DNA from 2 places in the Dyella sp. GSA-30 genome. Region 1 is predicted to be linked to the other one. Evidence: predicted binding sites of a transcription regulator. Region 1 holds the regulator's gene; the other holds the start of a gene.
What was found. Region 1 encodes FliA, which starts transcription of late flagellar genes. Its sites were predicted from a motif close to TAAAGTTTNNCNNNCNNNGGCCGATAA; they were not measured.
Positions count from the first base shown of each region.

Region 2: QMG46_RS11825 (GGDEF domain-containing protein) is a predicted target of FliA. The motif match lies at 12,122-12,148, and genes of this name have one in related genera.

Region 1 covers NZ_AP027042.1:4,986,587-4,999,099, reverse strand. Annotated here, with positions in the region: gene flhB (flagellar biosynthesis protein FlhB) at 1-872, shown strand, start outside; gene flhA (flagellar biosynthesis protein FlhA) at 887-2,977, shown strand; gene flhF (flagellar biosynthesis GTPase FlhF) at 3,115-4,542, shown strand; gene QMG46_RS21525 (MinD/ParA family protein) at 4,590-5,522, shown strand; gene QMG46_RS21520 (RNA polymerase sigma factor FliA) at 5,519-6,295, shown strand; gene cheY (chemotaxis response regulator CheY) at 6,375-6,782, shown strand; gene QMG46_RS21510 (protein phosphatase CheZ) at 6,779-7,420, shown strand; gene QMG46_RS21505 (chemotaxis protein CheA) at 7,435-9,306, shown strand; gene QMG46_RS21500 (flagellar motor protein) at 9,310-10,050, shown strand; gene motD (flagellar motor protein MotD) at 10,047-11,066, shown strand; gene QMG46_RS21490 (chemotaxis protein CheW) at 11,069-11,542, shown strand; gene QMG46_RS21485 (DUF2802 domain-containing protein) at 11,545-11,916, shown strand.
Region 2 covers NZ_AP027042.1:2,672,130-2,689,205, forward strand. Annotated here, with positions in the region: gene QMG46_RS11785 (methylated-DNA--[protein]-cysteine S-methyltransferase) at 1-453, opposite strand, end outside; gene QMG46_RS11790 (DNA-3-methyladenine glycosylase 2 family protein) at 450-1,961, opposite strand; gene hutU (urocanate hydratase) at 2,121-3,791, shown strand; gene QMG46_RS11800 (iron-containing redox enzyme family protein) at 4,005-4,781, shown strand; gene QMG46_RS11805 (putative bifunctional diguanylate cyclase/phosphodiesterase) at 4,848-7,595, shown strand; gene QMG46_RS11810 (hypothetical protein) at 8,770-9,210, shown strand; gene QMG46_RS11815 (SH3 domain-containing protein) at 9,247-10,014, opposite strand; gene QMG46_RS11820 (3'-5' exonuclease) at 10,105-11,997, opposite strand; gene QMG46_RS11825 (GGDEF domain-containing protein) at 12,202-13,422, shown strand; gene QMG46_RS11830 (MBL fold metallo-hydrolase) at 13,754-14,683, shown strand; gene QMG46_RS11835 (TetR/AcrR family transcriptional regulator) at 14,685-15,290, opposite strand; gene QMG46_RS11840 (MFS transporter) at 15,361-16,632, shown strand; gene QMG46_RS11845 (3-deoxy-7-phosphoheptulonate synthase) at 16,851-17,076, shown strand, end outside.

The sequences.
Region 1 (12,513 bases):
TCGCTATCGTCGCGCCGATTGCCGTGGCGACGCTGCTGGCCGCGCTTGGCGCGCCGACCCTGCTCGGCGGCCTCAATTTCAGTGCAGAAGCCTTGCAACCGAAGTTCGAACGACTCGATCCGATCGCCGGCCTGGGCAAGATCTTCGCGATGCGCGGCCTGGTCGAGCTGGGCAAGTCGTTGCTCAAGTTGCTGATGATCGGTGGTGCTTTGCTGATCCTGATTCACAGCTGGCAGCCAGAGATCATGGAGACCGGCCGTGGCGTGGTGGGTGCCGGTATTGCCCAGTCACTGGGGTTGCTCGGTCGCGCTGGATTGATCTTCGGCGTGATGCTGGGCCTGATCGGCGGTGTCGATGCGATCTGGCAGCGTTTCGATTACACCCGCCGCCAGCGCATGACCAAGCAGGAACTGCGCGATGAACACAAGGAGTCCGACGGCAGCCCGGAGTTGAAAGGGCGTATCCGCCAGGTGCAGCAGCAGATGTCCCGTCGCCGCATGATGCAGGAGTTGCCCAAGGCCGACGTGGTCATCGTCAACCCGACGCACTTTGCCGTCGCCCTGCAATACGACGACGGTCGCATGCGTGCACCCAAGGTCATTGCCAAGGGTGTCGACGTTCTGGCGCAGCAGATCCGCCTTGTTGCGGCCAGTCATCGCATCCCGTTGGTCGAGGCGCCGCCGTTGGCACGCGCCTTGTATGCGACTACCGATATCGGACGGGAAGTGCCTGCTTCCCTGTACGTAGCCGTCGCCCAGGTGCTGGCCTACGTATATCAGGTGAAACAGGCAGTTACACACGGCATGACGCCGCCCGAGCCGCCAAGACCCGAGGTCGATCCGGACCTGATGGGCCCTTATCGCGACAATTGATTGACGGATGACAGATGGCCGCCGTTGGTGCACTCGATACACTGAAGCAAGCAACACGCAGGGGCGCCGGCGCGCCGATCATCATGCTGGCGATGCTGGCGATGATGATGTTGCCGCTGCCGCCCTTCATCCTGGACATGCTCTTCAGCTTCAACATCGCACTGTCGCTGGTGATCCTGCTGGCGGTGATCTACGTGATGCGACCGCTGGAATTCGCCGCGTTTCCCACCGTGGTGCTGATGGCGACCCTGCTGCGCCTGGCGCTGAATATCGCCTCTACCCGCGTGGTGTTGCTGCACGGCCATGACGGCCCCGGCGCCGCCGGCAAGGTGATCGAGGCGTTCGGCGAGTTCGTCATCGGCGGCAATTTCGCCGTCGGTCTGGTGGTGTTCGCGATCCTGACCATCATCAACTTCGTGGTCATCACCAAGGGCGCCACGCGCGTGTCCGAAGTGACCGCGCGTTTTACCCTCGATTCGATGCCCGGCAAGCAGATGGCGATCGACGCCGACCTCAATGCCGGCTTGTTGACGCAGGAACAGGCGCGTGAACGCCGCCAGGAAGTGCGCGAGGAAGCGGACTTCTACGGCTCGATGGACGGTGCCTCGAAGTTCGTTCGCGGCGACGCTACCGCCGGTATCCTGATTCTGTTGATCAATATCGTCGGCGGCTTTTTCGTCGGCGTGATGCAGCACGGCCTTTCGGCCGGCGAAGCGGCACGTACCTATACCTTGCTGACTATCGGTGACGGCCTGGTGGCTCAGGTGCCTTCGCTGATGTTGTCGATCGCCACCGCGATCATCGTGACGCGCGTGTCGCGTTCCGAAGACATGGGCAAGCAGCTGGTCGGCCAGGTCTTCGGCCAACCGCGTGCCCTGGCTGTCGCCGGCGCGGTGCTCTGCGTCATGGGCTTGATTCCCGGCATGCCCAACGTTGCTTTTCTGTTGCTCGGCGGCACCTGCGGCGGCGCGGCGTGGTTGATGATCAAGCGCAAGCACGAAGCCGAAGAGCGTCTCGCCGCGACGCCGGTCGATGCCTTGCCGGCACCGGTGCCTGGCGAAAAGCTGGAGCTGGGCTGGGACGATGTCGCCAGTGTCGATCCGGTCGGCCTGGAGGTCGGTTACCGGCTGATCCCGCTGGTCGACAAGGCGCAGGGCGGCGAGCTGATGGGGCGGATCAAGTCGGTACGCCGCAAGCTGTCGCAGGAGCTGGGTTTCCTGGTGCCGGCGGTGCATATCCGCGACAACCTCGACCTCGGCCCCAACGCGTATCGCGTCACCCTGATGGGCGTGCCGATGGGCGAGGCGGAGGTTTACAACGAGCGCCTGCTGGCGATCAATCCGGGCCGTGTGCACGGCACCCTGCAAGGCATCGCCACGCAGGACCCGGCGTTCGGCCTGGAAGCGGTGTGGATCGAAACCGGGCAGCGCGATCACGCACAGAGCCTGGGTTATACCGTGGTCGACCCGGCCACCGTGATCGCTACGCATCTCTCACACATCCTGCAGGGCCATGCGCACGAGCTGCTCAGCCACCAGGACGTGCAACAGTTGCTGGACCGCCTGGCGGCCAACGCACCGAAGCTGGTCGAGGACCTGGTGCCCAAGCGCCTGTCGCTCGGCGTGGTGGTCAAGGTGCTGCAGAACCTGCTCGCCGAGCGGGTGCCGATCCGCAATATGCGCAGCATCGTCGAATCCTTGGCGGAGCACGCCAGCCAGAGTCAGGATCCCGGCACGCTGACCGCCGCCGTGCGTGTCGCGCTGGGTCGCCAGATCGTTCAGGAGATCGCCGGCCTGGGTACCGAAATTCCCGTCATCACGCTGGCGCCGGAACTGGAGCAGATCCTGCTCGGATCGCTCGGCAACGCCGGTGCGGCGGGCGCCGCGGTCGAACCGGGCCTGGCCGACCGCCTCCAGCAGAGCGTCGCCGAGGCCGCGCGACGCCAGGATCAGAGCGGTGAACCAGCGGTTCTGCTGGTGCCGCCGCAGCTGCGTCCATGGCTCGCGCGCTTCACTCGCCACGTGGCACAGAACCTGCACGTACTGGCTTACAACGAGGTGCCTGACAACCGACGGGTTCGGTTGGTGCAGGCGCTGGGTCGATAACCTCTAGAGCGGAGATGGGAGATGGGTAATGGGGGCGCATGCATGAAACGTATCGAGCAGCTTGCAGGCTCGCGCGGCGCATCGGTTGTCGCGCTCCCGCTACCCATCTCCCACCTCCAAGCGCGGAGCGCGTAAGCATGAAGATCAAACGTTTCGTCGCCTCCGACATGCGCCAGGCGATGCGCGAAGTCCGCGAAGAGCAGGGGCCGGATGCGGTGATTCTGTCGACGCGTCGACTTGATGACGGCATCGAGATCATCGCGGCAGTCGATTACGACGAAGCCCTGGTGCGCGAAGCCGCGCGGCACGGTGCGCCGTTGCCGGGTGCCAGGCCGGAGGCGCCGGTGGTTGCGCCCACGCCGCCGAAGCCCGAGCGCACGCCGTTGCTGACGCGCGCCAAGCAGGCGATCGCAGCCGCTCATGCACCGGCTGCACCGGTGACGCAGCCGGCGGCGACGGCATCCGCACACGCCGAGGTCGACGATGCGCCTCGCGGCCAGCCAGCGTTGCGCGATATCAGCGTGGCGCAGGAACGTGTTGCGCGTCCCGAGCCGCAGCAGTCCTATGAAACTGTCGCACAAGCGCAGCCCACACCGCGCGTCGAGCCGGCACCGATTCAATCCATGCTCGAACGCGCCGCGCAGGACAGCGCCCGGATGCGTGCCGAACTGGGCGACTTGCGTTCGATGCTCGAAACGCAGCTGTCGAGTCTGGCCTGGAACGATATGGAGCGCCGCCATCCGCTGCGCGCGCGCATCCTGCGCGATCTGACCCGGCTCGGTATCGAAGCCGATGTCGCGCGCAAGTTGATCGATGAACTCCCCGATCAGATCAGTGCCGAACAGGCGCGCTACCTGCCGTTGGGCGTACTGAGCCGCAGCCTTGCGGTGAGTGGCCGCGATCTGGCGGCGACCGGTGGCGTGATCGCACTGGTCGGCCCGACCGGCGTCGGCAAGACCACCACCATCGCCAAACTGGCTGCGCGCGCCGTCCTGCGTCATGGCGCCGGCCAGGTCGCACTGATCAGTACCGACAACTATCGCATCGGTGCCGCCGCGCAACTCGAACACTACGGTCGCCTGCTCGGCGTGCGCGTATTCCCCGCGCATGACGCGGTCAGCCTGCGCCAGGTACTTACTTCATTGCGCGGTCGCCAGGCCGTGCTGGTCGACACCGCCGGTGTGGCGGGTAACGATCCGCGTCTGCAGCAGCAGATGGAGCTGCTGCACGACGTAGGCGACGTGCGCGTGTGCGTGGCGATGGCCGCCAACACGCAGGCACAGGCTCTGGACGCCACCATTCGCGCCTACCTGCCGCTGAAGCCGCAGGCATGCATTCTGACCAAGCTGGACGAGACACCGAATCTTGGTGGCGCCTTGTCCACGCTGATCCGTCATCACCTGCCGCTCGACTACGTGACCGACGGTCAGCGCGTGCCTGAAGACATTGCCGCCGCCGATGCGCGCGCACTGGTCTGCCGTGCCGCGCAGGCGCTGAAATCCAGCGGCACTACCGAAGACACCACCATGGCCGATCGTTTCGGCCTCAGCCTGGCGAGCGCTTGAACCCCATGGGAACCTTAGCGATGAATCAGGCGTGGGGATTGCGGCAGATGTTTCCTGCCCTTGCGGCACTGCGTGCGCGCGACGCGCACGCCAGCGAACATCTGCGTGGAGATCAGGCGATGGGTTTGAGTTCGACAGTGCCGCGGCCGCGCACTCGCGCGATCACGATTGCCGGCGGCAAGGGCGGCGTGGGCAAATCCACCGTCGCGGTGAATCTGGGCATGGCGCTGTCGATGGCTGGGCACGAGACCATGCTGCTCGACGCGGACATGGGCCTGGCCAATGTCGACGTGCTGCTCGGCCTGACGCCGTCGCGGCATATCGGTCACCTGCTCGACGGCAGCTGCACGCTGGACGAGCTGGCGGTGACTGCGCCGCATGGCCTGAAGATCATTCCGGCCGGTTCGGGCGCGCGGCGCCTGGCCCAGCTGAGCAATGGCGAGCATGCGGCGGTGATCCGCGCCTTCGACGAACTGGTGCGCCCGCCCCAATACCTGCTGGTCGATACCGCCGCGGGCGTCTCCGACAGCGTGGCCATGTTCGCGGCCGCGGCCGACGACGTCATCCTGGTGGTCTGTGACGAGCCGGCCTCGCTGACCGATGCCTACGCCCTGATCAAGGTGCTCAGCCGCGACTTCGGGGTACGCCGCTACCGCGTGGTGGCCAATATGGTGCGCCATGCCGGCGAGGCTAAGCACTTGTATGAAAAGCTTTCTCGGGTCAGCGACCGGTTCCTCGACGTCGCGCTCGACTTCATGGGGATGATCCCGCACGACGAGTACCTGCGCCGGGCGATCCGGCGCCAGTGCGCGGTGGTCGATGCCGCCCCGGGCAGCCGGTCGGCACAGGGATTCAAGCAATTGGCAGGTGCGGTCGATACATGGGGTGAACCCGAGTACCCCAACCACGACCGGATTGCCTTCTTTGGTGGTCAGGCGGCGTTGGAGCCAAGCCTGGCAGGGGATGGGTGGGCGAGATGAGCGTGGCTTCCGAATATCTGCAACTGCAACGCGAGAGCACCGAAGACATGGTGCGTCAGCACGCGCCTCTGGTGCGGCGTATCGCCTATCACCTGATGGGGCGTTTGCCGTCGAGCGTGGACGTGGACGATCTGGTGCAGGCGGGCATGATCGGCCTGCTCGAGGCCGCACGTAATTACGCCACCGATCGCTCGGCCAGCTTCGAGACCTATGCCGGCATCCGCATCCGCGGCGCCATGCTCGACGAGTTGCGCAAGACCGACTGGACGCCGCGCTCGGTACATCGCAAGTTGCGCGAAGTCACCGAAGTGGTGCGTCAGATCGAAAACGAAACCGGCGCTGATGCCATCGATGCCGAGGTGATCCGGCGCATGGGCATCACCGCGCAGGAGTACCACCAGATTCTCGCCGACGCGACCAGCGCGCGTCTGCTCAGCCTCACCGCGCCGGATGACGACGAAGGCGGCGCTGCGCTGGACGTGGTCGATCAGGATGGCCTGGAGCCGCAGGATCGCGTCGAACAGGAAGGCATGCGCGAGGCCCTGATCGACTCGATCTCCGGCCTGCCCGAACGCGAGCAGCTGGTGATGTCGCTGTACTACGAACAGGAATTGAACCTGAAAGAAATCGGCGCCGTGCTCGGCGTTACTGAATCGCGCGTGTGCCAGATCCACGGCCAGGCGCTGGTGCGGTTACGGGCACGGATGTCCGGTTGGCGCGATGGCGCCGGAAATGGGGAACGGGGAGCGGGGAGGGTCGAGCGCCGCCGCTGACCTCCAGCTATCCGCAACCTTCTTTTCCGTTCCCTGTTCCTTATTCCCCGTTCCCAACCTACAAGCCGGAGCCCTCCCGTTGGACAAGAACATGAAAATCCTGGTGGTCGACGACTTTTCCACCATGCGGCGCATCGTGCGCAACCTGCTGGTCGAGCTGGGTTTCTCCAACCCGCTGATCCAGGAGGCCGAAGATGGCAATAACGCCATGACGATGCTGCGCGAGATGCCGTTCGACCTGGTCGTGACCGACTGGAACATGCCCAACATGACCGGCATCGACCTGTTGCGCGCGATCCGCGCCGAGCCCTCGTTGAAGGGCATGCCGGTGCTGATGGTGACGGCGGAAAACAACCGCGACCAGATCATCGCCGCCGCGCAGGCTGGCGTGAACGGCTACATCGTCAAGCCGTTCACCGCGGCCACGCTGAAAGAAAAACTCGACAAAATCTTCGAGCGGCTCGCCGCGCAAGGAGCCACCGCATGAGCACCTCTTCGTTGCTACTTTCCGAGACCGCCTTGCCGACCGAGCTGCAGCAGCTGCTCAACAGTGCCGACCGCGCCGATTTCGAACTGGCGCTCGATGCGCTGGCACGCCAGCGTGAACAGCATCTGTTCCGCGCCTTGGGCCTGCTGGCGCGCGACCTGCACGAAGCGGTACGCCGCCTCGGCAGCGACCTGGCATTGGAAGGCGTACCCGATAGCGTCGCCGATGCGCGCAAGAACCTGCTCGATGTACTGGAAATGAGTTCGCAGGCCGCGCATCGCAGCCTCGATTTCGCCGAACGCATGCGTCCGCAGGCCGAAGCGCTGGAAGCCAACGCGATCGAAATCCTCGCGTGGAGCGACGAGAACGAAGCCGGTGCCGTGCTGGCGCGTCAGGCGCGTGAATTTGCCGCCGCGAGTCGCGATGGTCTGAACGACATGGTGCTAGCGCAGTCCTGGCAGGATCTTTCCGGTCAGCGCATCAAGAAGGTCGCGCATTTTATCGGTAGCGTGGAATCGTCCCTGCTGGAACTGGTTCGCCTCACCGGTGCATTGGCTGGTGGCGAAGCGCCTGCTGCAGCGGCCAAGGTCAACAGCCAGGACGAGGCTGATCGTCTGCTTAGCGAATTCGGTTTCTAAAGGAACTCAAGCGGATGTCTTCACCCTTGGACGATGAGCTGCGCGATGACTTCCTGGTCGAAGCCAGGGAGTTGCTGCAACGCTTGAGCGAACAGCTGGTTGAGCTGGAAGCGTCGCCGCGCGATGCCGAACTGCTCAATGCGGTCTTTCGCGCGTTTCACACCGTCAAGGGCGGCGCCGGCTTCCTGGCTATCGACCCGATGGTGCAGTTGTGCCATCAGGCCGAGGATCTGCTCAACGAAGCGCGCAACGGCGTAGTGGTGCTCGACTCGGCGCAGATGGATGCCTTGCTCGAAGCGCTCGATCTGCTCAACGTGCAGATGGATGCGATGAGCTCAGGCGACACCTTGCCGGCGCCGGCTGCCAGCCTGTTGCGTCGCCTGCAAAGCGGCGTAGCGCATGCGCCCGCACCCGCGCCGGTTGCAGCGCCGATGCCCGCACTGACGGAAGAAGGCGGCGCGATCGACGACAGCGAGTTCGAGGCGTTGCTGGATAGTTTGTACGGCCGCAATGGTGCACCGGGGGCGCCTGCGCCCGCGCCCGCCGCATCGACCGCAATCAGCGACGATGAATTCGAGGCACTGCTCGACAGCCTGCATGGCAAGGGCGCGGCACCCACGGCAGTGGCACCGCCTCCGGTGGCTGTTGCAGCACCGCCGGTCGCTGAGCCCACACCGAAATCGCCTGCGCGTGCTCCGGTACAGGCCGAGCAAACCGTGCGTGTCGATACCGGTCGTCTCGACGATCTGGTCAATCGCGCCGGCGAACTCGTGCTGGTACGTAACCGCCTGCTGAGCCTTGCCTCGCGCAGCGGCGACGAAACTCTGGAAGTGGCGGCGGGCGATCTCGATCGTGTCGCCGATGATTTGCAAGGCGCGGTACTGGGCATGCGCATGCAGCCGGTAGGGCGCCTGTTTCAACGCTTCCCACGCATCGTGCGCGATCTCGCGCGTCAGCTCGGCAAAGAGATCGAGCTGGTGACCGAGGGCGAAGACACCGATCTCGATCGTGGCCTGGTCGAAGCACTCGCCGATCCGCTCGTGCATTTGTTGCGTAATGCGGTCGATCACGGCCTGGAAATGCCAGAGGATCGCGAACGCGCCGGCAAGCCGCGCAAGGGGCGTGTGCGGCTTTCGGCCAGCCAGCGTGGCGAGCGGATCGTCATCATCGTTTCCGACGACGGCCGCGGTATGAATCCGCAGGTGTTGCGGACCAAGGCGGTGGAGAAGGGCGTTATCGACGAAGATCAGGCCGCGCGCCTGAGCGAAGTCGAATCGCTGGAATTGATCTTCCGCCCCGGCTTCAGCACGGCAGCGACGGTTTCGGACATCTCCGGCCGCGGCGTCGGCATGGACGTGGTGAAGACACGCATCATCGAGCTCGGCGGCACCTTGCAGGTGCGCTCCAAGCTCGGCCAGGGCAGTGAGCTGGAACTGGCCGTGCCGCTGACGCTGGCGATCCAGCGCGTGCTGATGGTCGGCGTGGGTGACCGTCTGTTTGCGCTGCCGTTGAGCAACGTCAGTGAAGTATTCGAACTTTCCGCAGGCCAGGATCAATGGCTGGATGGGCGTCGTGTCGCCGCACATCGCGGCCGTGCGTTGCCGTTGGGCGATCTGTCCGCATGGGCACGTGCGCACGGCGCTGCGCCGCCACGCCAGGTCGTGGTGGTGCACATCGGTCATCAACGCATCGGCTGCCTGGTGCACGCGGTGATCGGTCGCGAAGACGTCATGGTCAAACCGCTTGGTCCCTTGTTCGCCGACACGCCCGGTATTGCCGGTGCGACCGTGACCGGCGACGGACGGCTGGCACTGGTGCTCGATCTGGCCGGTCTGGCCGACGAGGGCGGCGCACTGCTTTCAACCGCTTTGAAGGAAACGGCTTAAGTCATGGATCTGGTCAGCATCATCGGAACCATCCTCGCCTTCGCGGTGATCGCGATCGGTACGATCCTCAAGGGATCGACGCTCGAGGCACTGTGGAATCCGGCTGCTTTCGTGATCGTATTCCTCGGCACCATCGCCGCCTTGCTGGTGCAGACGCCAGGCAAGGTGCTCAAGCGCGCCGGTGGCATGCTGCCCATGGTCTACAAGCCGCCGCGTCATCAACCGGCCGATCTGATCAGTCGCATCGTCGGCTGGAGCGAGCTGTCGCGTCGCCAGGGGCTGCTGGGTCTTGAGCCGCAGATCAACGCCGAGCAGGACAGCTTTGTGCGCAAGGGCCTGCAGTTGCTGGTCGATGGCAGCGAACCCGAAGCGATTCGCGGCGTGCTGGAAGTCGAGCTGGGCACGCGCGAACAGATCGACCTGGATGCCAGCAAGGTGTTCGAAAACGCGGGGACGTATTCGCCGACGCTCGGCATCATCGGCGCGGTGATGGGCCTGATGGCGGTGATGCAGAACCTGGCCGACCCGAGCAAGCTCGGCCATGGCATTGCCGCCGCGTTCGTTGCCACCATCTATGGCATCGGCCTGGCCAACCTGCTGATGCTGCCGATGGCGGCGCGTCTGAAAGGGCTGGTGCACAAGCAAAGCGAAATGCGCGAGATCGTGATCGAAGGCCTGGTATCGATCGCGCAGGGTGATAACCCACGCCAGATCGAAAGCAAGTTGCAGGGTTATCTGCAATGAGACGCCGTCGTCACGAAGAGCACGTCAATCACGAACGCTGGGCGATTCCGTACGGCGACCTGATTACGTTGCTGCTTGCGTTCTTCGTGGTCATGTATGCCATGTCCGCGGTAAACGAGGGCAAGTACCGCGTGCTGTCTCAGTCGATCATCGAAGCCTTCAACGGCAACAGCAAGCGACTGGAAGCGACCCCGAGCCGCACGCCGTCCGTACTGGCGCCGGTGCCCGATGCCGGTGCATCGTCGACGGCCACATCGTCGGCACGCCGTATCGAACTGCCGCTGCGTCGTCAGCCCACACCCGGAAAGGGCGAACAGCCGACCGTGCAGCGCACCGGCGGAGCGCAACAGCACAACCTCGAACAGATTCAGGGCGAGGTGCAGCACGCGCTGCAGCCGTTGATCGACAAGAGCCTGATCACCATGCGTCGCACGGAGAGCTATCTCGAGATCGAGATACGCACCGATATCCTGTTTCCCAGCGGCGTGGCCAAGCTTTCGAGTTCCGCCGATGATGTACTGAGCCGGATCGGCGCGATCCTCTCGCCGTTCCCCAATCCGCTGCGCGTCGAGGGCTATACCGACGACAAGCCGATCAACACGGCCTTGTATCCGTCCAACTGGGAGCTGTCCGCGGCACGCGCAGCGAGCGTGGCGCGCCTGTTCGCCGACAAGGGCGTCGATCCCGGCCGCCTGGGAATCATCGGCTGGGGCCAGTTTCGCCCGGCCGCCGATAACACTAGCGAAGAAGGCCGCAACCGCAATCGTCGTGTACTGGTCGTCGTATTGAGCGACGGCAACGCACCGAGTCGGTTCTACAGCGATGCGGACCACCCGATCGCCGATGCACCGTCTTCGCCGAAGCCGGCCGATTCCACGACGCCGGCGGCCGCACCCGCCACATTGCCTGCGTTGCCGAGCCTGATCACGGTGAACCCTGGCCAGGACACAGCACCTGCCCCGGCCGCCGCGACGATCAGTGCGCTGCAAACGCCGGAGCTGGAGAACAAAGGATAAGCATGAACGCCGTGGCCCAAGTTGCACAGACTCCATCCCAGTGGCTGGTGTTCTTCCTCGCTGGTCAGTCCTATGCCGCGCCGTCGGCTCAGGTCAGCGAAATCGTGCGCGACGGCGCCGTTACGCCCGTGCCTGGATCGGCCTCGGATCTGCTTGGCATCCGGCAGTTGCGTGGCCAGATCGTCCCAGTCCTGGACGGTCGCCTGCGCCTGGGGCTGGATACCTCGACCACCACGCTTGCGCAGGCGCGCATCGTGGTGTTGACGCATGAATCCCATCAGGTCGGTGTGCGTGTCGACGCCGTCGACGAGCTGCTGTCCTTGAACGAAGCGGACATGGCCGCCCCGCCATCGGGCCGCGCCCAACGCACCGACGACCCCGTCCGTGGCGTCGTTCCCTGGAAACAGGGTTTCGTTGCGCTGCTGGATGTGCGCAAACTATGCCGTTTGCCGCAGGGGGCGGCGCACGGGGATTGAGTATGGGTATTGAGATTGGCCTGATCGCGCTGATCTTGTTGGTGACGGCACAGGGGATGTTGCTTTATTGGGTGTGGCGTCAGCAGTTGCGATTGCGCATCCAGTTGGCGCAGTGTCTTTCCGCATCGGGCACGGATGTTCCGACTTCGATGCTGGTGATGATGCTCGGTCGTTTGGAACGCCGCCTTGAATCCGTCGAGCGACATCTTGAGCGTCATGGAGCGCATATGCCTGTTCCAGCCGCTTCGCCACAGACGTATGCCTTGGCGCAGCAGTTGGCGCGCGAGGGTGTGGGTGTGGATGAGTTGGTTTTGCGGTGTGGGTTGTCGCGGGATGAGGCGGAGTTGGTTCGGCGGATGCATGGTGTGGCGTGAGGGTGCTTTGACCCGGCACGTTTTGCCCGGTCCCCCACCTGTTCGTCATCCCCGCGTAGGCGGGGACCCAGTGGCTTCGGTGGTTGGTTGTCGCGAGAGCGCGCATCGCTCTGGTTCTGCGTTTAGGCTAGAAAGTCGCCTTTGGCGTGTTTCGCCGACCTGCCGGTCGCCGAGTTACTTTCTTTGCTTGTCCACGCACGCAGTGCGAACGGCGTTAGCCGGCCCGAAGGGCGGAGGGCCGTAAGGCCCGGAGTAAAGAAAGCTAACCAAAGAAAGGACACCCCTAGTCCGCCGTCCTGCGGACCGTGAGGTTTGGCCGGGCTTTAGGACGGGACATCCGTGTCCCGTCCTAAAGGCATCGACGTCCTGTCGATGCCCCCTTCGGGGCCTGATCGTCCAAACCTCACTCGGCTCCCGAGGGGGCCCGAAGAGCTGACCGCTCGCTGCGCATCGCTTGTCGAGAGCAAAGCTGCACTTTGGTGATGTTCCCGCGAGCACCCGGCCCCCTCACCCCAGCCCTCGCCCCCGGCAAAGCCAGGGGAGAGGGAGCAGGTGGCGCAAGTGCGCAACACAGAGGCTCGCCTCAGTCAGTCCCCT
Region 2 (17,076 bases), 2.3 Mb from region 1:
CTTGGTCGGCAGACCGCCACCGAAACCGGTGAGGCTGCCGTTGGCGCCAATGACGCGGTGGCAGGGCAGAATGATGGGTAGTGGATTGCGTCCGTTGGCGGCACCTACAGCACGTACCGCCAGCGGTTGGCCGATGCGCTGGGCGAGCTGGCCGTAGCTGATGGTGCTGGCATAGGAGATGTTCGCCAGGGCATTCCATACTTCGCATTGAAACGGCGTACCCAGGGGGCGTAACGGCAGGTCGAACGCCTGGCGCATGCCAGCGAAATATTCCTCCAGCTGTTCCCGTGCAAAGGCCACCGCATCGCTATTGCGAACCCAGTCGCTGCCCATGGCTTTCGGATGCCGTTCCCGTTCGAACCAGACCTGGCGCAGGCATTCCCCATCGGCCACCAGGCGCAGCCGACCGACGGGGCTGGGCATATCGTCGTAGTAGATCGTTGTCGAGGTCATGCAGTCGCCTTCTTGGTTTGCATGGCGGCATCGGTTGCCGCGCGCCACAGATGCATCACGGTATAGGCGCGCCAGGGCCGCCAGGCTTGCGCGCGTTCGGTCAGTGCCTTCGTGCTCAACGCATCGCCACCATCGGCCGCGATGCGGCGCAGGATCAGGTCGGCGGCAGGGAATGCATCGGGGTGGCTCAACGCACGCATTGCCATGTAGTGAGCCGTCCACTCGCCGATGCCGGGCAACGCAACCCAGCGTTCGACGAACTCGTCCAGCGATTGTTCGCTGCGAAAATCCACGCGGTTATCCAGCATCGCGCGCGCCATGCCGCGGACGGTGTCGGCGCGTGCGCGAGTCAGCCCGATCGCGGCCAGATCGGCGTCGACCAGTCGTTCCGGGCCGGGGAACAATCGTTCAAGACCCGGTTGGCCGGGGACATCCAACGCCACGCCATAGTGATGCACGATGCGAGAGGCCAGCGTTCTTGCCGCGGCTACCGACACCTGCTGGCCAAGGATCGCGCGCACGGCAATTTCGAAGCCATCCCAGCCGCCGGGCAGCCGCAGGCCCGGATATTTGCGCAGCATCGGTTTCAACAGGCGATCGCCGCGCAGGCTGTCGCTGATCGCCTGCGGATCGGCATCCAGATCGAACATGCGGCGCAACCGGCCGATCACATGCAGCATGTGTTGCGGCTGCGGGCAATGCAGCTGCAGTTGCAGGGCCGGCTCGCCGCCAGGCCATGCACTCAGGCGCAACCAGCCCGGTGCGTCAGCGTCACCGAACACGCGCGAATAACTGTGCTCGTCGACCACTTCCACGCCAGGCAGCGCACGCCCGCGCAGAAACGCCAGGATCGCGGCAAAGTCGTACGGTGGCCGATAACCCATGCGCAGCACCAGCGCTTCGCCGGGCGCCGCGCGTGGGTGCCGTCGCAGTTCTCGCGGGGACATCCGGTTGGCTTGCAGGAACGCGGTATTGAACCTGCGCAAACTGCCAAAGCCCGAGGCCATGGCCACCTCGGTGATCGGCATGGCCGTCTCGGTCAGCAACTGCTTGGCGAACAACAGACGCCGCGTCGTGTGCACATGAATCGGTGGCGCACCGAGCTTGTCGACGAACAGGCGGCGTAGCTGGCGCGAACCAACGCCGACGCGTTGTGCAAGGTCTTCCAGCGACAAGCTCTCCAGCTCGCCGTGCTCGATCAGCTTCAAGGCACGCGCGACCACGTGGTCGCCATGCCGCCAGCTGTCGTTGCCCGGCGAAAGCTCGGGTCGACAACGCAGGCAGGGGCGAAACCCGGCTGCCTCGGCGGCAGCCGCCGTGGCGTAGTAGCGAATGTTCTGCGGCTTGGGAGACGGTGCCGGGCATACCGGTCGGCAATAGATGCCGGTGCTGGTCACGGCGGTAAAAAACAGGCCGTCAAAGCGCATGTCCCGGCTCATCCTGGCCTGGTCGCAGATCTGCCGATCGAGCGGTATCGGACTGCTGGGGATGGTCGGTCGAGTGTCCATGAAAGCAAGGCTAGCACTGGCGGCTCACCGGTACTGGCCGTTTTCGGACATCAATGTTGGACAGGGCCGGAGCACCCTTTTGGCGCGGTGCAGATGGCAGCTTATGCCGGCGATGTTCATAATCGGAGGTCTGTTCCGCCGTTCCCAAGGCCAGTTCGCATGAATGCTCCCACGCGTATCGACACCACCCGCAGCATCCGCGCCCCACGCGGTACCGAGCTGTCCTGCAAGAGTTGGCTCAGCGAAGCACCGTTTCGCATGCTGCAGAACAACCTGGACCCGGAGGTGGCGGAAAACCCCGCCGAACTGGTCGTCTATGGCGGTATCGGTCGCGCGGCACGCAACTGGGAGTGCTTCGACGCGATCCTGCGCGCCTTGCGCGATCTCAACGACGACGAAACGCTGCTGGTGCAATCGGGTAAGCCCGTGGGCGTGTTTCCCTCGCACGTGGATGCGCCGCGCGTATTGATTGCCAATTCCAACCTGGTGCCGGCATGGGCCAACTGGGAACACTTCAACGAGCTCGACCGCAAGGGCCTGATGATGTACGGCCAGATGACGGCCGGTTCGTGGATCTATATCGGCTCGCAGGGCATCGTGCAGGGCACCTACGAAACCTTTGTCGAGATGGGACGCCAGCACTACGGCGGCAGCCTCAAGGGCAAATGGATTCTCACCGCCGGCCTGGGCGGCATGGGCGGCGCGCAGCCGCTGGCGGCCAGCCTGGCCGGTGCGTCGTCGCTGACGATCGAATGCCAGCAGAGCCGCATCGATTTCCGTCTGAAGACGCGCTACATCGATGGACAGGCGACTGATCTCGACGACGCGCTGGCGCGTATTGCCAGGTACACCGCCGAAGGGCGCGCCGTATCGGTGGCGCTACTCGGGAACGCCGCCGATGTTCTGCCGGAGCTGGTCCGTCGCGGCGTGCGTCCGGACGCGGTGACCGACCAGACCAGTGCGCACGATCCGGTCAACGGCTATCTGCCCACAGACTGGACGGTGGAGGCGTGGTTCGAGCGGCGCAAGAGCGACCCGGCCGGTACCGCCAAGGCGGCCAAGCAATCCATGCGCAAGCATGTCGAGGCGATGCTCGCTTTCCATAAGCAGGGCATTCCGACCTTCGATTATGGTAACAATATCCGTCAAATGGCCAAGGACGAAGGCTGTGCCGATGCATTTGCTTTCCCGGGTTTCGTGCCCGCCTTCGTGCGGCCGCTGTTCTGCCGCGGTGTGGGGCCGTTCCGTTGGGTAGCGCTCTCCGGCGATCCGGAGGACATCTACAAGACGGACCAGAAAGTAAAGGAGTTGATTCCGGACGATCCGCATCTGCACAACTGGCTGGACATGGCGCGCGAGCGCATCAGTTTCCAGGGTTTGCCGGCGCGCATCTGCTGGGTAGGTCTGGGGCAGCGGCACAAGCTGGGTCTGGCGTTCAACGAGATGGTTCGCAAGGGTGAGCTCAAGGCGCCGGTGGTTATCGGCCGCGATCACCTCGATTCCGGCTCGGTCGCCAGCCCCAATCGCGAAACCGAGGCGATGCGCGACGGCAGCGATGCGGTCAGCGACTGGCCGCTGCTCAACGCCATGCTCAATACCGCCGGAGGCGCGACCTGGGTCAGCCTGCATCATGGTGGTGGCGTGGGCATGGGTTACTCGCAGCATTCCGGCGTGGTGATCGTCTGTGACGGCAGCGAAGCGGCCGACCGGCGTATCGCCCGCGTCCTTTGGAACGATCCCGCGACCGGCGTGATGCGTCACGCCGATGCCGGCTATGACACGGCCGTCCAATGCGCCAAAGAACAGGGACTCAAACTGCCGATGCTTTGATCGGCGCTCGCGTGCGGAGCGCCGCCATCGGCGGTTCCCGCATGTATACGCAGACAAAGTACATCGATCTGCCTTCGTTGTCGGGTAAGGGTCACGTGAATTCCGGTGTCGTTCGCGGCACCGGGGTACGATCGGTCATAGGACCTTCTATGACCGGAAACCCGGCAGGAGGTCACAGGGCCTCTTGCTACCGACTCGGAAGGAGATAGCAATATGAACGTTCGCTTCGAACGCACAGGCCCGTTGATGGAACTGTCCAGCTACCCGCAATGGGCGCAGGACATGGTGATGGAGTGTGAGGAGGCCAAGCAGGGGGTGGTCGACCACGAGATCTGGCCGGCCATGTGCGAGGGCAAGCTCGGCGCCACCGGCACCCGCCATTTCATGGTCGGCGTGTGGCCGGTGATCGAGCGATTCCCGGGCTATATGGCCATGAACCTGCTCAAGACCCGCTTTGGCCGCAGCCCGGGCGACAATATGGCCCGCCGCTGGCTGGTCCGAAACATCCGTGTGGAGCAAAATCACGCCGAACATTGGCTCAGCTGGGCCGAGGGGGCGGGTGTGTCCAGGGAAGAGGTGCTGACCGGCCAGGCGCCGCACGGTTCGGAAACGCTTGCACGCTGGTGTGAAGAAATCAGCAGTCACGGACCCCTGGCTGCCGGTATGGTAGCCACCAACTATGCCGTGGAGGGTGCCACGGGCGAATGGTCCCAATTGGTGTATGCAAGCGCCGCCTACGCGGACAGCATGCCGGCACCGACCAGGACCAAAAGCCTGCGTTGGTTGCAGTTACATGCCGCCTATGACGACACTCATCCCTGGGAAGCGTTGGAGATTGTCTGTACGCTGGCCGGGGCATCGCCATCTTCGGCTGAAGCTGCCTATCTTGGGGAGTGCGTGCGTCGCAGTTATGTAAGTATGCGCATCACGCTGGATAGGTGTATGGATGTGCATCGCGATCCGTGGGCGGTTAGCGAGGCTGCTGCGTGACGAGTGTGTGAAGGGGCGATACGCATCGGCCGGTTTGCGGTGTAACGACAATGGAAACAGGACGCGATGCGTAACGTCCAAGACGCAGTACAAAAACCGTTGTCTCGACGCTTGATGCCGCTGGTCTATGCGCTGGCCGGCATCATGGCGTTAGTGCTTGCCTTGACCTGGGGGGCGCTGCAAGTTCAGGTCACTCTCGCCGGTTTCCTCAACGGCGAGAGTATTTGGTCGAAGGCGCAGAAGCAGGCCGTGATCGACCTGGACAACTACGCGGTCGATGGACATGCCGAATCGCTGGAAAGTTTCCGGCGAAACTATGATGTGCTTAGATCCGATCGCGCGGCCCGCGATGCGATCGACAGCGGCAAATTCGACCACCAGCAGGTCACCAACGATTTTCTGCGCGGCAGCGTCATTCCCGAAGCCATCCCGGGCATGATCTTCATGCTCCAGTATGTGTCCAACGCGCCCTATATGAACGAGGCGCTGAGCGCCTGGCGCTCGGTCGACAAGCCCATCGAAGAACTGAGCAGCATCGCTGACGAGTTGCAACACGGCTACCAGAGCGGTGGCGTTTCCGAAGCGGAAGTGACCCGTCAGCGCGGCCGCATCAACGAGCTGAGTACGTTTATCGAGCCACGTGCAAACCGCTTTTCGCTGGAGATCGCGCACGGCGCGGCCTGGCTCGGGCGGGTGCTGTTTATCGGCGTACTGATCGCCGCTTGCCTGGCTTCGATGCTGTGGCTGCGCATGGCGCGGCGCGTGCTGGTCAATATTCGCGGTACCGAAGAACGTTACCGCCTGTTGTTCGACAGCGCCGCCGACGCGATCGTGATGGTCGACGAACACAGTGGGCGCATCCTCGACGTCAATCGCACCGCCGCCCAATGGACCGGACGGAGCATGAGCAGCCTGATCGGCAGCAGTTTCGCCGATCTGTTCGTGCCGGGCAGTGCGCGTCTCGTCGGTGCATCGGTGATCAGCGCCTTGCATGGGCCTGACGGCCAGGATCGTCCGGTGGAGACGCAGAGCAGCCTGGCCACATGGGGTGAGCGCTCGGTACGTCAGGCGATCATCCGCGATATCTCCGAGCGCATGGCGATGGAGCAGGAGCGCCGAGTGGCGGCCGAGGCTCTGGCGAGCGTGGTCGAAGGCATCATCATCGCCGATGCCAAGCGCCTGGTAATCACCGTCAACGCCGCGCATTCGCGTATCACCGGGTATTCCGCACAAGCCATGCACAACCGGCCCTTCGATGCCACGCGCTGCCTGCCCAACGGCCAGCCGTTGCCGGAAAGCATCTGGAAGGACATCGAAGGCGGTGGCAGCTGGGTCGGCGAAGTACAAAGCCGTCGCCGCGACGGCAGCAGCTATCCCGAATGGCTCAGCATCAGTGCTATCCGCGACACCGATGGTGAAGTGCAGCACTACGTGGCGGTATTTACCGATATCACAGCGACCAAGGCCGATCGGCAGCGCCTGGAATACCTGGCGACGCACGATCCGCTGACCGGCTTGGCCAATCGCGACGAATTCCAGCGTCACTGTGCGCGGGCGATCGATATCGCTACGCGCCAGCACGGTGCGGCGGTGGTGCTGTTCGTCGACCTCGACGCGTTCAAGGTCGTCAACGACAGTTATAGCCATGCCATCGGCGATCACCTGCTGGTAAAGGTCGCCGAACGCATCCGCGGCGAGCTGGGCGAGGGCGATGTCGCCGGCCGTATCGGTGGTGACGAATTCACCGTGCTGCTGACCGGCCTGCGCACGCGCGAAGAGGCTGCGCCTTTTGCTAACCGGTTGCTAGCACGGCTGGCGGAGCCGTTGCAGGTGGTCGATTACGAAATCGTACTGAGCGCCAGTATCGGTATCGCGGGCTATCCGCTCGACGGCAGCAACCCGATCACCTTGATCACCCATGCCGACGCTGCGATGTACGCGGCAAAGACGGAAGAGCGCAACGCGTATCGCTTCTATACGCCGTTGATGCTCGCCGATGCGCGCAAGCGCCTGTTGCTGGGTGCCGATCTACGTCTGGCGCTGGCGCGTGGCGAGTTCTATCTGGTCTATCAGCCGAGCATCGACCTGCGCACCGGCCGCATCATCGGCGCCGAAGCCTTGTTGCGTTGGCGGCATCCAGATCGCGGCGAGCTGATGCCGGACGAATTCATTCCATTGGCCGAAAGCCTGGGACTGATCCGCCGTATCGATGCCTGGGTGATGCAGGCGGTGTGCAACCAGATCCGCGCGTGGGAGCAGCAACGTCTGCCGCCGATTCGCATTGCCTTCAACGTATCGGCCGGCTCTTTTGGCCATGCTTCGTTTGCCGAAGCGGCCCGACAGGCATTGCATGCCAGTGGCATTACGGCCGCGCGCCTGCTGATCGAAATTACCGAAAGCACCATTCTCCGACAGAGCGAAGAAACCGAGCACACCATGCGCACCTTGCGGTCGCTGGGTATCGGTATTGCGATCGACGATTTCGGTACGGGGTATTCGTCGTTGGCCTATCTGAAGCTGGCATCGATCGAATACCTGAAAATCGATCGCTCTTTCGTTACCGGGCTGCCGGGCGAGGGCAATGACGTGGCGATCGTCGAGGCGATTCTTGCGATCGCCAAGAGCCTGGGGATGGGGACGATCGCCGAGGGCATCGAGACGCAGGAGCAGCACGATTTCCTGTTGCGTGCAGGGTGTCTGGAGGCGCAGGGTTATTTGTATTCGCGGCCGGTGGTGCCTGCCGAGATCGAGCGGATGCTGTCGCCGCAGGCGCGGACGTCGCCGCGGTTGCATCTGGTGCCGCCGAAGAAGTGATGGTCTGGTGGTTAGCTGACTTCTCGTTCTCGTCATTCCTGCATAGGCCAGCATGGTTCCCCCCATTCTTCCAAACCTCGTCATCCCCGCGAAGGCGGGGATCCAGTGGCTTCGGTGGTAGGTTGTCGCGAGAGCGTCTGTCGCTCTGGTTCTGCGCTTAGGCTAGAAAGTCGCCTTCGGCGTGTTTCGCCGACTTGCCGGTCGCCGAGTTACTTTCTTTGCTTATCCACGCACGCAGTGCGAACGGCGTTAGCCGGCCCGAAGGGCGGAGGGCCGCAAGGCCCGGAGTAAAGAAAGCTAACCAAAGAAAGGACACCCCTAGTCCGCCGTCGCTGCGCGACCCTGAGGCTTGGCCGGGCTTTTCGACAGAGCCTGTCCCGGACTTGATCCGGGAACGTCCCTGTCCTGTCGAAAAGGACTCGGCGTCCCTGCCGAGTTCCCCTTCGGGGCCTGATCGTCCAAACCTCACTCGGCTCCCGAGGGGCCCGAAGAGCTGACCGCTCGCTGCGCATCGCTTGCCAAGAGCGAAGCTCAACCCCCAACCGCGCTCCATCTCCCCTAGTCGTCATTCCGGCGCAGGCCGGAATCTATTCCTCAGTCTTTCGCTCGTCAGACAACATGTCGCAAGCGGAAACCCTGAGGTATGGATGACCAGCTTCGCTGTTGAAAAGCGCCTCCGGCCTGCGCCGGAATGACGAAAGGGGTAGGCGAGGGTGAGAGGGCAAACGCTTTAAGTCCTCAGCGCCGCGACGCCTCGCGCACCAATTCGGCGTACCTCAGAAGCGCAGGAAGCGTCCCCTGTCGTTTCGAGTAGGCGGCATGAACGGTCTTATCCCTCAATGCTGCTCAGAGCCCTTGATCCACAGGCCATTTCTCTTGGGTTACTTTCTCTTTACTCCGGACCTAAAGGTCCTCCGCCCTCCGGGCCGGCTTCGCCGTTCGCATGCGCTACGCGCAAGCGTGGGCCAGCAAAGAGAAAGTGACTCGCTCGCCGGCAGGCGAGTGAAACGCCCGCTGCGTAAGCGGCCAGGTCGCCCGAACACCCAGGCAAGAACCAAACACTGACGCCACTGGGTGACCAGCTTCGCTGTTGTAAAGCGCTTCCGGCCTACGCCGGAATGACGAAGTAGGAGAAATAACAGTCTCCCTTCGTCCGCGCAGATAAAATCCCCACATGAGCCCCGCACGCAAAACAGCCATCACCCTGGGCATGATGTGGACATCACCCAACACGATGCTCGGCATCCTCATCGGCTGCATTGCTTTCCTGTTCGGCGCGGACGTCCAATGGCGCAGTAAAGAACTCGCCCTGGTCTTCAGACATTTACCCTGGGGCCCGGGAGGCGCCCTCACACTCGGTAACGTCATCCTCTACACAGGCAACGAACTGGACAGCCCCTGTCACACCTACGCCCATCGCGCGGGAATGGGATTCGAGCCAGAAATCTCGCTGGCCGATCACGAACGCGCTCACGTATATCAATATCTCGCACTCGGCCCGCTATTCCTGCCGATGTACTTGCTATGCGGCGGCGTAAGCGTACGCAACCGATTTGAACGCGCCGCCGATCGCTACGCGCAGACAGGACAAGGCTGGTGGCCGTGGGGTAAATGACAAACGCCGCGATAGTCGCGGCGTTTGTCATGAGATTTATTGACCGGCGGGCTTGGCTTCGGGCCGCGGGCGGTTGCCGCCTTGCGGAGGACGATTTCCATTGCCACCGCCGGGTGGCCTGCCACCATTCTGCGGTGGACGATTGCCGCCTCCGGGCGAAGGCCGGTTTCCACCACCACCGGGAGGTCGATGGTCCCCACCGGGTGGTGGCCGCTGACCATTACCAGGTGGCGGTCGATTGCCGCCATTGCCCGGCGGCGGCCGATGACCGTTGCCCGGTGGTGGCCGCTGACCATTGCCTGGCGGTCGATGACCATTCCCCGGCGGGCGATGTCCGCCACCCCAGCCGGGATGCGGACGCGGCGGTGGGCGATGTATCGGTGGCCGCGGCGGCGGGCGATGCACGTAAGGGCGGCGATACCAGTAATCGCGCTGACGATAGAAGGGGCGGTTGGCGTAGTAGTTGCCCCAATACGTACCGATCACGAAGCTCACGATCGGCAAGCCGATGCGCGGGCCGTAGTCTTGTACGTAGACGGTCTGATTCTGATACAGGTATTGCAGGTAGCCCGCTGCGATCCAGCCGCGGTCCGGGCCCACGATGACATCGCACCATTCGTAACCCTGTATGCATCCCTGGATATCGACACGGACGCCGGCCGGAACGATGTTGATGGACGGATAACCGATATCCGGGCCGGCACGCAGATTGACGTTCGCGACGACGATACCTTCGGCGGCCTGCGCCCACGCGGGAAGCGCGAAAGCAAGTACGGCGGACACTAACCAAGCAAGGCGTTTCATCGAATAACTCCCGTGAATGAAAAGTGAAACGGGACCTTACTGCGTCGCTCACTTTGATCCTGTCACCGCTGGCATGCAAGCGAGCTGTCGTTAGGACAACACCTTTTCATGTCCGAGCGCGTGTTGCGCCAATTGCCCTTGCACATCGTTGATCGACGAACGGATGCGTGCGCTGAATATCGAATCTTCATGGTGTATCAACACCAGTCGCTCGGTAGCACGCGTCATGGCGACATACAGCAAACGCGCTTCCTCGGCTTCATCCTTGCCAGGCTTGGGCAGCGACCCCAGGCCGGGAATGATGACCATGGGAAACTCCAGACCTTTGCTGGAATGCATGGTGATCAGCTTGACCGTATCGTCGACGACGAACAGCGCGCTCTTGCCGTTGCGGTCAGCCAGCCGGCTGGGAATGCCCGCGCGGTCCAGGGCCTCGTGCAACTTTTCGCCTTCCCACAGATTGCGAAAGATCACCGCCATGTCCGAGTAGCGGCGGCCTTGTGCGTGCTCATCGCGCAGGCAGTCGATGATCGCGCCGAGCTGATCGGCGGCGTGTTCGACACGGATCAACTCGGGTATGGCGCCGCGCCGCCCGGCGCTTTGCGGTTCGATCAGCGGTACACCGTCGTCGTCATCGTCATGCTCGTCGAGCAACTCGTTGGCGAAGCGCCGCGCGACCGACAGGATTTCCATCGTGTTGCGATAGTTGATGCGCAAGATGGTCGTGCGGCCCTGCGCCTGCACGCCAACGCTCTTCCAGGTGAACTTGGGGCGATCCGTCTTGCCATAGATGTTCTGCGCGTCGTCGTAGAGCACCAGCAACGAGTTGGTATCCGGGTCGACCATCTGCACGATCAGGCGATACCAGTCCGGTTCGAAGTCGTGCCCTTCGTCGATCAGCACGGCACCGTACTGAAAGCGCGGAATCTGCCCGCGCTCGACACCGGCCATCACGCGCTCGACCATGCCTTCGAAATCGTCGTGCTTGGGCGGCAGTTCCACGTGGTAGGCCACCAGCATCTTTCGGCACCATTTGTGGAAGTTGTAGACCTGCACCTTGTCGCTCAGGCCGCGCTCGCCCATCAGCTGATCGAGCCGTGCGGCAAGCGTCTTGTTGTAGCAAAGGACGAGGATCGGTTTGGACAGGGAACGCGCCAGGTGGATCGCGCGATAGCCCAGGATCATCGTCTTGCCCGAGCCGGCAACGCCATGAATGATGCGGTGCTCGTCGCCGATCGAGCGCGCCAGCTGTTCCTGCTGAGCATCCATCACCTTGATCAAGTCAGGAATCTCGACCGGTTTGGTGCTGTTGGAGGTGCCGTTGGCGAACAGACCGAACTGGCCTTCGCCCAGCTCCACGCGCAACTCGGGGAAAAGGTGCCAGCGGATGCGGTCGATCTGCGGCAAGGTCAGCGCGCAAGGAAAGACCTGGGGAAACATCGCCCACAGCTGTTCCTGAAACGTCTCGATATCCGCCGTCTCGTAGATTTCGTCGCGGCAGAGCACCAGATGGGACGGCAACACGTCGCCCAGTTGGGCCTCGTCGAACTGCTTGCGGCTGACGTTGGCCAGCACCACGCCATAGGCCCAGGGCATGATCAGCTTGCCGGCATGCCGATGGCCGGGCGGATGGCGCAGCGCGGGGTCGCGCTCCAGGACCACGCCGATTTCCAGTGCGTACGCGCGCGCCTGCAGCAGCGGGTTGGTCTCCTTGACCATGCCGCGGTCGGTCACCAGGGTGAACTGGGTAGTGTCGGCGTGGCGGATGGTATCGGGCTTCCAGTCCTTGATTTCCAGCACCAGCAGGCCACGGCGCGGGTGAAACACGACGAAGTCCGGTCGGCGCTGCTTGAGCCCGATCGGCACGTCATACCAGAGCAGATAGTCGTCCTCGAGCTTCTGCTCCAGGCGCTCGGAGAGACGCTTCTCGCCGGCGGTCATGCGCGAAAGGCAGCTATTACGGCTTGGAATCAGTTTTGCCATCCGTGTGTCCTGCGCTGCCTCGTAGCCGACTGTTGGCCGATCTTAGAGCCTGTGGCGGGTGCTGGAGTAGTCCAAAGCCCATCACAAATCAGCAAGCTGGCCGTTGTTTGCGACCAAAGGGCCCTCAAGTTACTGCGCATGCAGCCGATAGCATAGTAAGGGTCCGCTAGGTTATGGGGCTCGTGAGGTGAACCTACGGAGCCTATGGCCATCGACCTGGCGTCCATTGCAGTACTGGGCGCGCTACAAGCCGGTTTGCTGGCGATCGTGCTGCTGGTCGCCACGCGCAGCTATGCCGGGGTCGCCAAGGCGAGCCTGCGCATACGCGGCTGGGCGCTGCTGTTCGAGGCCGCTGGCTGGTGGTTGTTAGGCCTGCGTGGCGTACTCGGCGACTGGTGGTCCATCGTGCTGGCCAATGGGCTGGTCTTGCTGTCGTATGCGCTCACGGTACGTGCATTGCGCATGCTGCTCGGCGCGCCGTCGCGACAGAGCATCGTATTGCTTGTCAGCGCCGTATGCTGGCTGATCATCGTCTGGTACGCGATGGTGGAGCCCAACTATCGCGTGCGCGTGCTGTGGGCGTCGTTGCCCATCGCGGTCGACGTAACCTTTCTGATCAAGCCGTTGCGTCATTGCCTGCGTAAACGAGGCTCCAACGCAGAGCGCGTCATGCTTGGCGTGCTGGCGATATCTGCCGGCTTGCTTGCTTGGCGTATCGTCGATCTGCTGTTTGGCCGGGCGCCGCCGGGTGGCCTGTTGGATCGCACGCTGGTCAACACGATCTACATGATGCTCACCGCGATGCAGCCGACGTTTACCAGTATCGGGTTTCTGTTGATGTACAACGAAGCGATGCAGGCGGACTTGAAACGCGTCGCGCGCATCGATCCGTTGACCGGCGTCAACAACCGCCTCGCATTGGCCGAGAAAGCCAGCAGTCTGCTCGATCGGTCACGACAGACCGGTCGGCCGTTTGCTGCACTGATGCTGGATGCGGATCACTTCAAGCGCATCAACGATCGATTCGGCCATGACGGTGGCGACAAGGTGCTGCTCACGCTGGTCGATAGTATTCGCGCGAGTCTGGGCCGACGCGATGTGATCGGTCGCGTCGGCGGCGAAGAGTTTGTGGTGCTCTCTCCTGATGCCAGTCTGGGTGAGGCGCTGGTACTGGGCGAGCGGATTCGGCTTGCGGTCGAAAACGCGCAGCTGTGGATCGAAGGCGAGGTTCAATCCTTGACGGTTTCGATCGGCGTGACCGTATCGCAGCCGGAAGACAACGAAACCGAGGCGATTCTGCGGCGTGCGGATATTGCGCTTTATGCGGCAAAACGTGCGGGACGAAACCGTGTCATGTCCGCGGAAATGCACCACGAACATATGGGAAGTACGTCCGATTCGCTGATTGGACAATTGATGCCTTGAGATGGCGTGGGTGAGGAGCGCGTTGAGAGTGGGAGTCGGGCAGGCTTTCGGAAGCACCCACCCCTCACCCCAGCCCTCTCCCCCGGCAGAGCCAGGGGAGAGGGGGCGCACTGAGACAAGTCTTCAGCATCACGTGGTTTTGCTCCCTCTCCCCTGGCTCTGCCGGGGGAGAGGGCTGGGGTGAGGGGGGCTTTTAGTCCTCAGAACCACAACGCCCGGCGCATCGACTCTCGCTACATTCGCAGCAGATAAAGCACGGAAAAAAACCAAATAAATCCCAAGCTCACATTCTCCTTGTTATCCTCCAGTTCCCCAAAATCGAGCCCCGCCGATGCATCCCCACGGCATCCATACCATCGACACCGGCTTTTTCCGTCCACACTTCGATGCTGCGTATCTCATCGTCGAGAACGGTCACGGCGCCTTTATCGATTGCGGCACGAATTATTCGGTGCCGCGCATGCTCGCCGCGCTGGATAACGCGGGTTTGCAGCCTGAGCATGTCGACTGGTTGATCCTGACCCATGTGCATCTGGATCACGCTGGCGGCGCGGGCGAGCTGATGGCGAAGTTGCCCAATGCGCAACTGGTGGCGCATCCGCGTGGCGCGCGGCACATGATCGATCCTTCCATGCTGTGGGCCGGCGCCAGCGCGGTTTATGGCGAGGAGACCATGCAGCGCGAGTACGGTCGTTTGCGGCCGGTGCCGGCTGAGCGGGTGATCGAATCGGCGGATGGGTATGTGGTGGATTTGCAGGGAAGGCCACTGCTGTGCCTGGAAACTCCCGGGCACGCCAAGCATCATCAAGCCATCTATGACGAACGCGCGCGTGTCTGCTTTACCGGCGATACGTTCGGGCTTTCCTATCGCGAGCTGGATACGGCAGCGGGCCCGTTTATCCTGCCGACCACGACGCCGGTGCAGTTCGACCCGGTTGCGCTACATGCATCGATCGACCGATTGCTCGCGCTCAAACCCGAGGCGATGTACCTGACGCATTACGGTCGGGTCGAAACGGTATCCAAGCTTGCCGAAGATCTGCGCGAACTGATCGACGCCATGGTGGCCATCGCGCAAAGTCTCAACGAGGCGCCGGAACGCCAAGAGGCCATGAAGGATGCGCTGGCGCGCCTCTATCTCGAACGCGCACATCTGCACGGCTGGCAAGGTTCGCGTGACGAACTGCTTGTCCTGCTCGGCATGGACGTGGAATTGAATGCGCAGGGGCTTGGCGTCTGGCTCGACCAGCGCAAAGCCTGAGTCAGTCGACCTGCGATCGGATCAGGGTTTGAGCTACCTCGACCAATGAGGCAGCGGGCCCGTGCTCGCCAAACGTCTGCCCGGAAGCATAGGTTCCCTCGAGCAATAGCAGCAGGCCATCGGCCAGCAACTCCGGTTGGCGTGCCTGCATCGCCTTGCACATCTGCACCAGCCGCGCGCGCAATTTGCGCTTGTGTTCTTGTGCGACCTTGCGCGCCGGATGATCGGTCTGCGGATACTCGATCGCCGCATTGGTGAGCCCGCAACCGCGGTAGTCGCGCTTAGATGCGCGCTGCGCCAGTCCCTGCATATAGCCGAGCAGTTGCGCACGCACATCGTCGGGATGCCGATCTTTCTCGCTATCGAAGCGCGCCCAGAAGGCCACTTCATAGTCGCGCAGATATTCGGCGGCAAGCTCGTCCTTGGACGCGTAGCTGCGATACAGGCTGGGCTTGGTAACACCTGCACGGGTGACGATCTCATCGACACCGACAGCACGGATGCCCTCGCGATAGAACAGCTCCTGCGCGGTCTGCCGGATACGGTCGGCAGCGCGGAGCTTGGTCGGTTCGGGGGCAGGGGTCTTGGGTGTCTGTTTGATAGCCATATGCGCGACAGGTTGACGATGTTACCGATCGGTACGTATGATGCGCCGAAACCACGTACCGATCGGTAACATGACTATAGTCCGGAAACGTCCCTGGGGCCAGTGCTACGCTTTCGTCGTGGCTGGTGTGATCTTTTTGGCGCTGCTGGCTGCCGCCGGTGTGCGTGCCGCGCCGGGCGTGCTGATACTGCCCTTGGGTCAGGCGTTCGGCTGGAGTCGCGACAGCATTTCGCTGGCGGCGGCGGTGGGCATTTTTCTCTATGGCCTGGTCGGTCCGTTTGCCGCGGCGTTGATGCAGGCGGTGGGTATCCGCCACACGCTGATGGCTGCGCTGACATTGATGGCCTTGTCGATCGCGGCGAGCAACTGGATGACCCAACCCTGGCATCTGCTGCTTAGCTGGGGCGTGTTTTCCGGCATCGGTTCGGGTTGCGTCGCAATCGTACTGGGCGCAACCGTCGTCAATCGCTGGTTCGTCAAGCATCGTGGCCTGATGCTGGGCTTGCTCACCGCGAGCACGGCAACGGGCACGCTGGCGTTCCTGCCTGCGCTGGCGGCGATCGCCGCGCATGGTGGCTGGCAGCCGGTGGTATGGACGGTGTCGATCGCTTGCGCGGTATTGGTGCCGCTGGTGTGGTGGTTGCTGCCGGAGCGGCCGGCCGATGCGGGGCTGGTGCCTTATGGCGCGGAACCCGGCACCGTTGTACAGGAGCCGCCGCGACGCAACTTGCTGGCAATTGCGCTGGGTACGTTGGCGAAAGCATCGCGTCATCGGACCTTCTGGTTCCTGTTCGGCACGTTTTTTATCTGCGGTTTCACGACCAATGGTTTGATCGGCACGCATTTCATCGCGATGTGCGGCGATCACGGCATTCCCGAAGTCCGCGCCGCGGGTCTGCTGGCGATGATGGGTTTTTGCGATCTGATCGGCACCACGCTATCGGGTTGGCTGACCGATCGCTTCGATCCGCGCAAATTGCTGTTTGTCTATTACGGCTTGCGCGGGTTGTCGCTGATCTGGCTGCCGTATTCGGATTTCTCGCTGCACAGCCTGGCTTTGTTTGGCGTGTTCTATGGCCTGGACTGGATTGCCACCGTGCCGCCGACCCTGAAGCTGGCCGCCGAAGCGTTCGGCGATCAGGATGCACCGGTGGTATTTGGCTGGGTCGCCGCGGGGCATCAGGTGGGGGCGGCCAGTGCGGCATTCTTCGCCGGCTTCATGCGCGTGCAGCAGGGTAACTATCTGGAATCGTTCGTTATCGCAGGCGCTTTCGGCATCGTGGCCTCGTTGCTGGCGATCGGGATCCGGCGCCGGGCGCCGCTGATTGCTCAGCCGGCGTGATGGTGCTTTGCACAAGCCCATAGTTGTGCTATCACTACGGCCCATGACCTCCCACACCACCGCCCTGTATTTCTGGTTTTACGGCTATCCGAAGCCACAGGCGGAGGCATGGGCGCGATCGTCGTAACGAGATCAAACAAGAATCCCAGACCGAACCGCCAGCCTCCACTGGCGGTTTTTTATTGGCCGCCACCGGAACCCCACCAAGGACGTTTCCCATGAGCAGCCATACCGACGATTTACGCATTCGCAGCATCCAGCCCCTGAGCACGCCCGAGCAGGTGATGGGCGAATATCCCTTGAGCGAACGCGCCGCCGCCACGGTGAGCGATGCGCGCCAGGCACTCCACCGTATCCTCGCCGGTGACGACGATCGTCTCGCGGTGGTGATCGGCCCCTGTTCGATCCACGATCCGCAGGCCGCGCTCGAATATGCACAGCGGC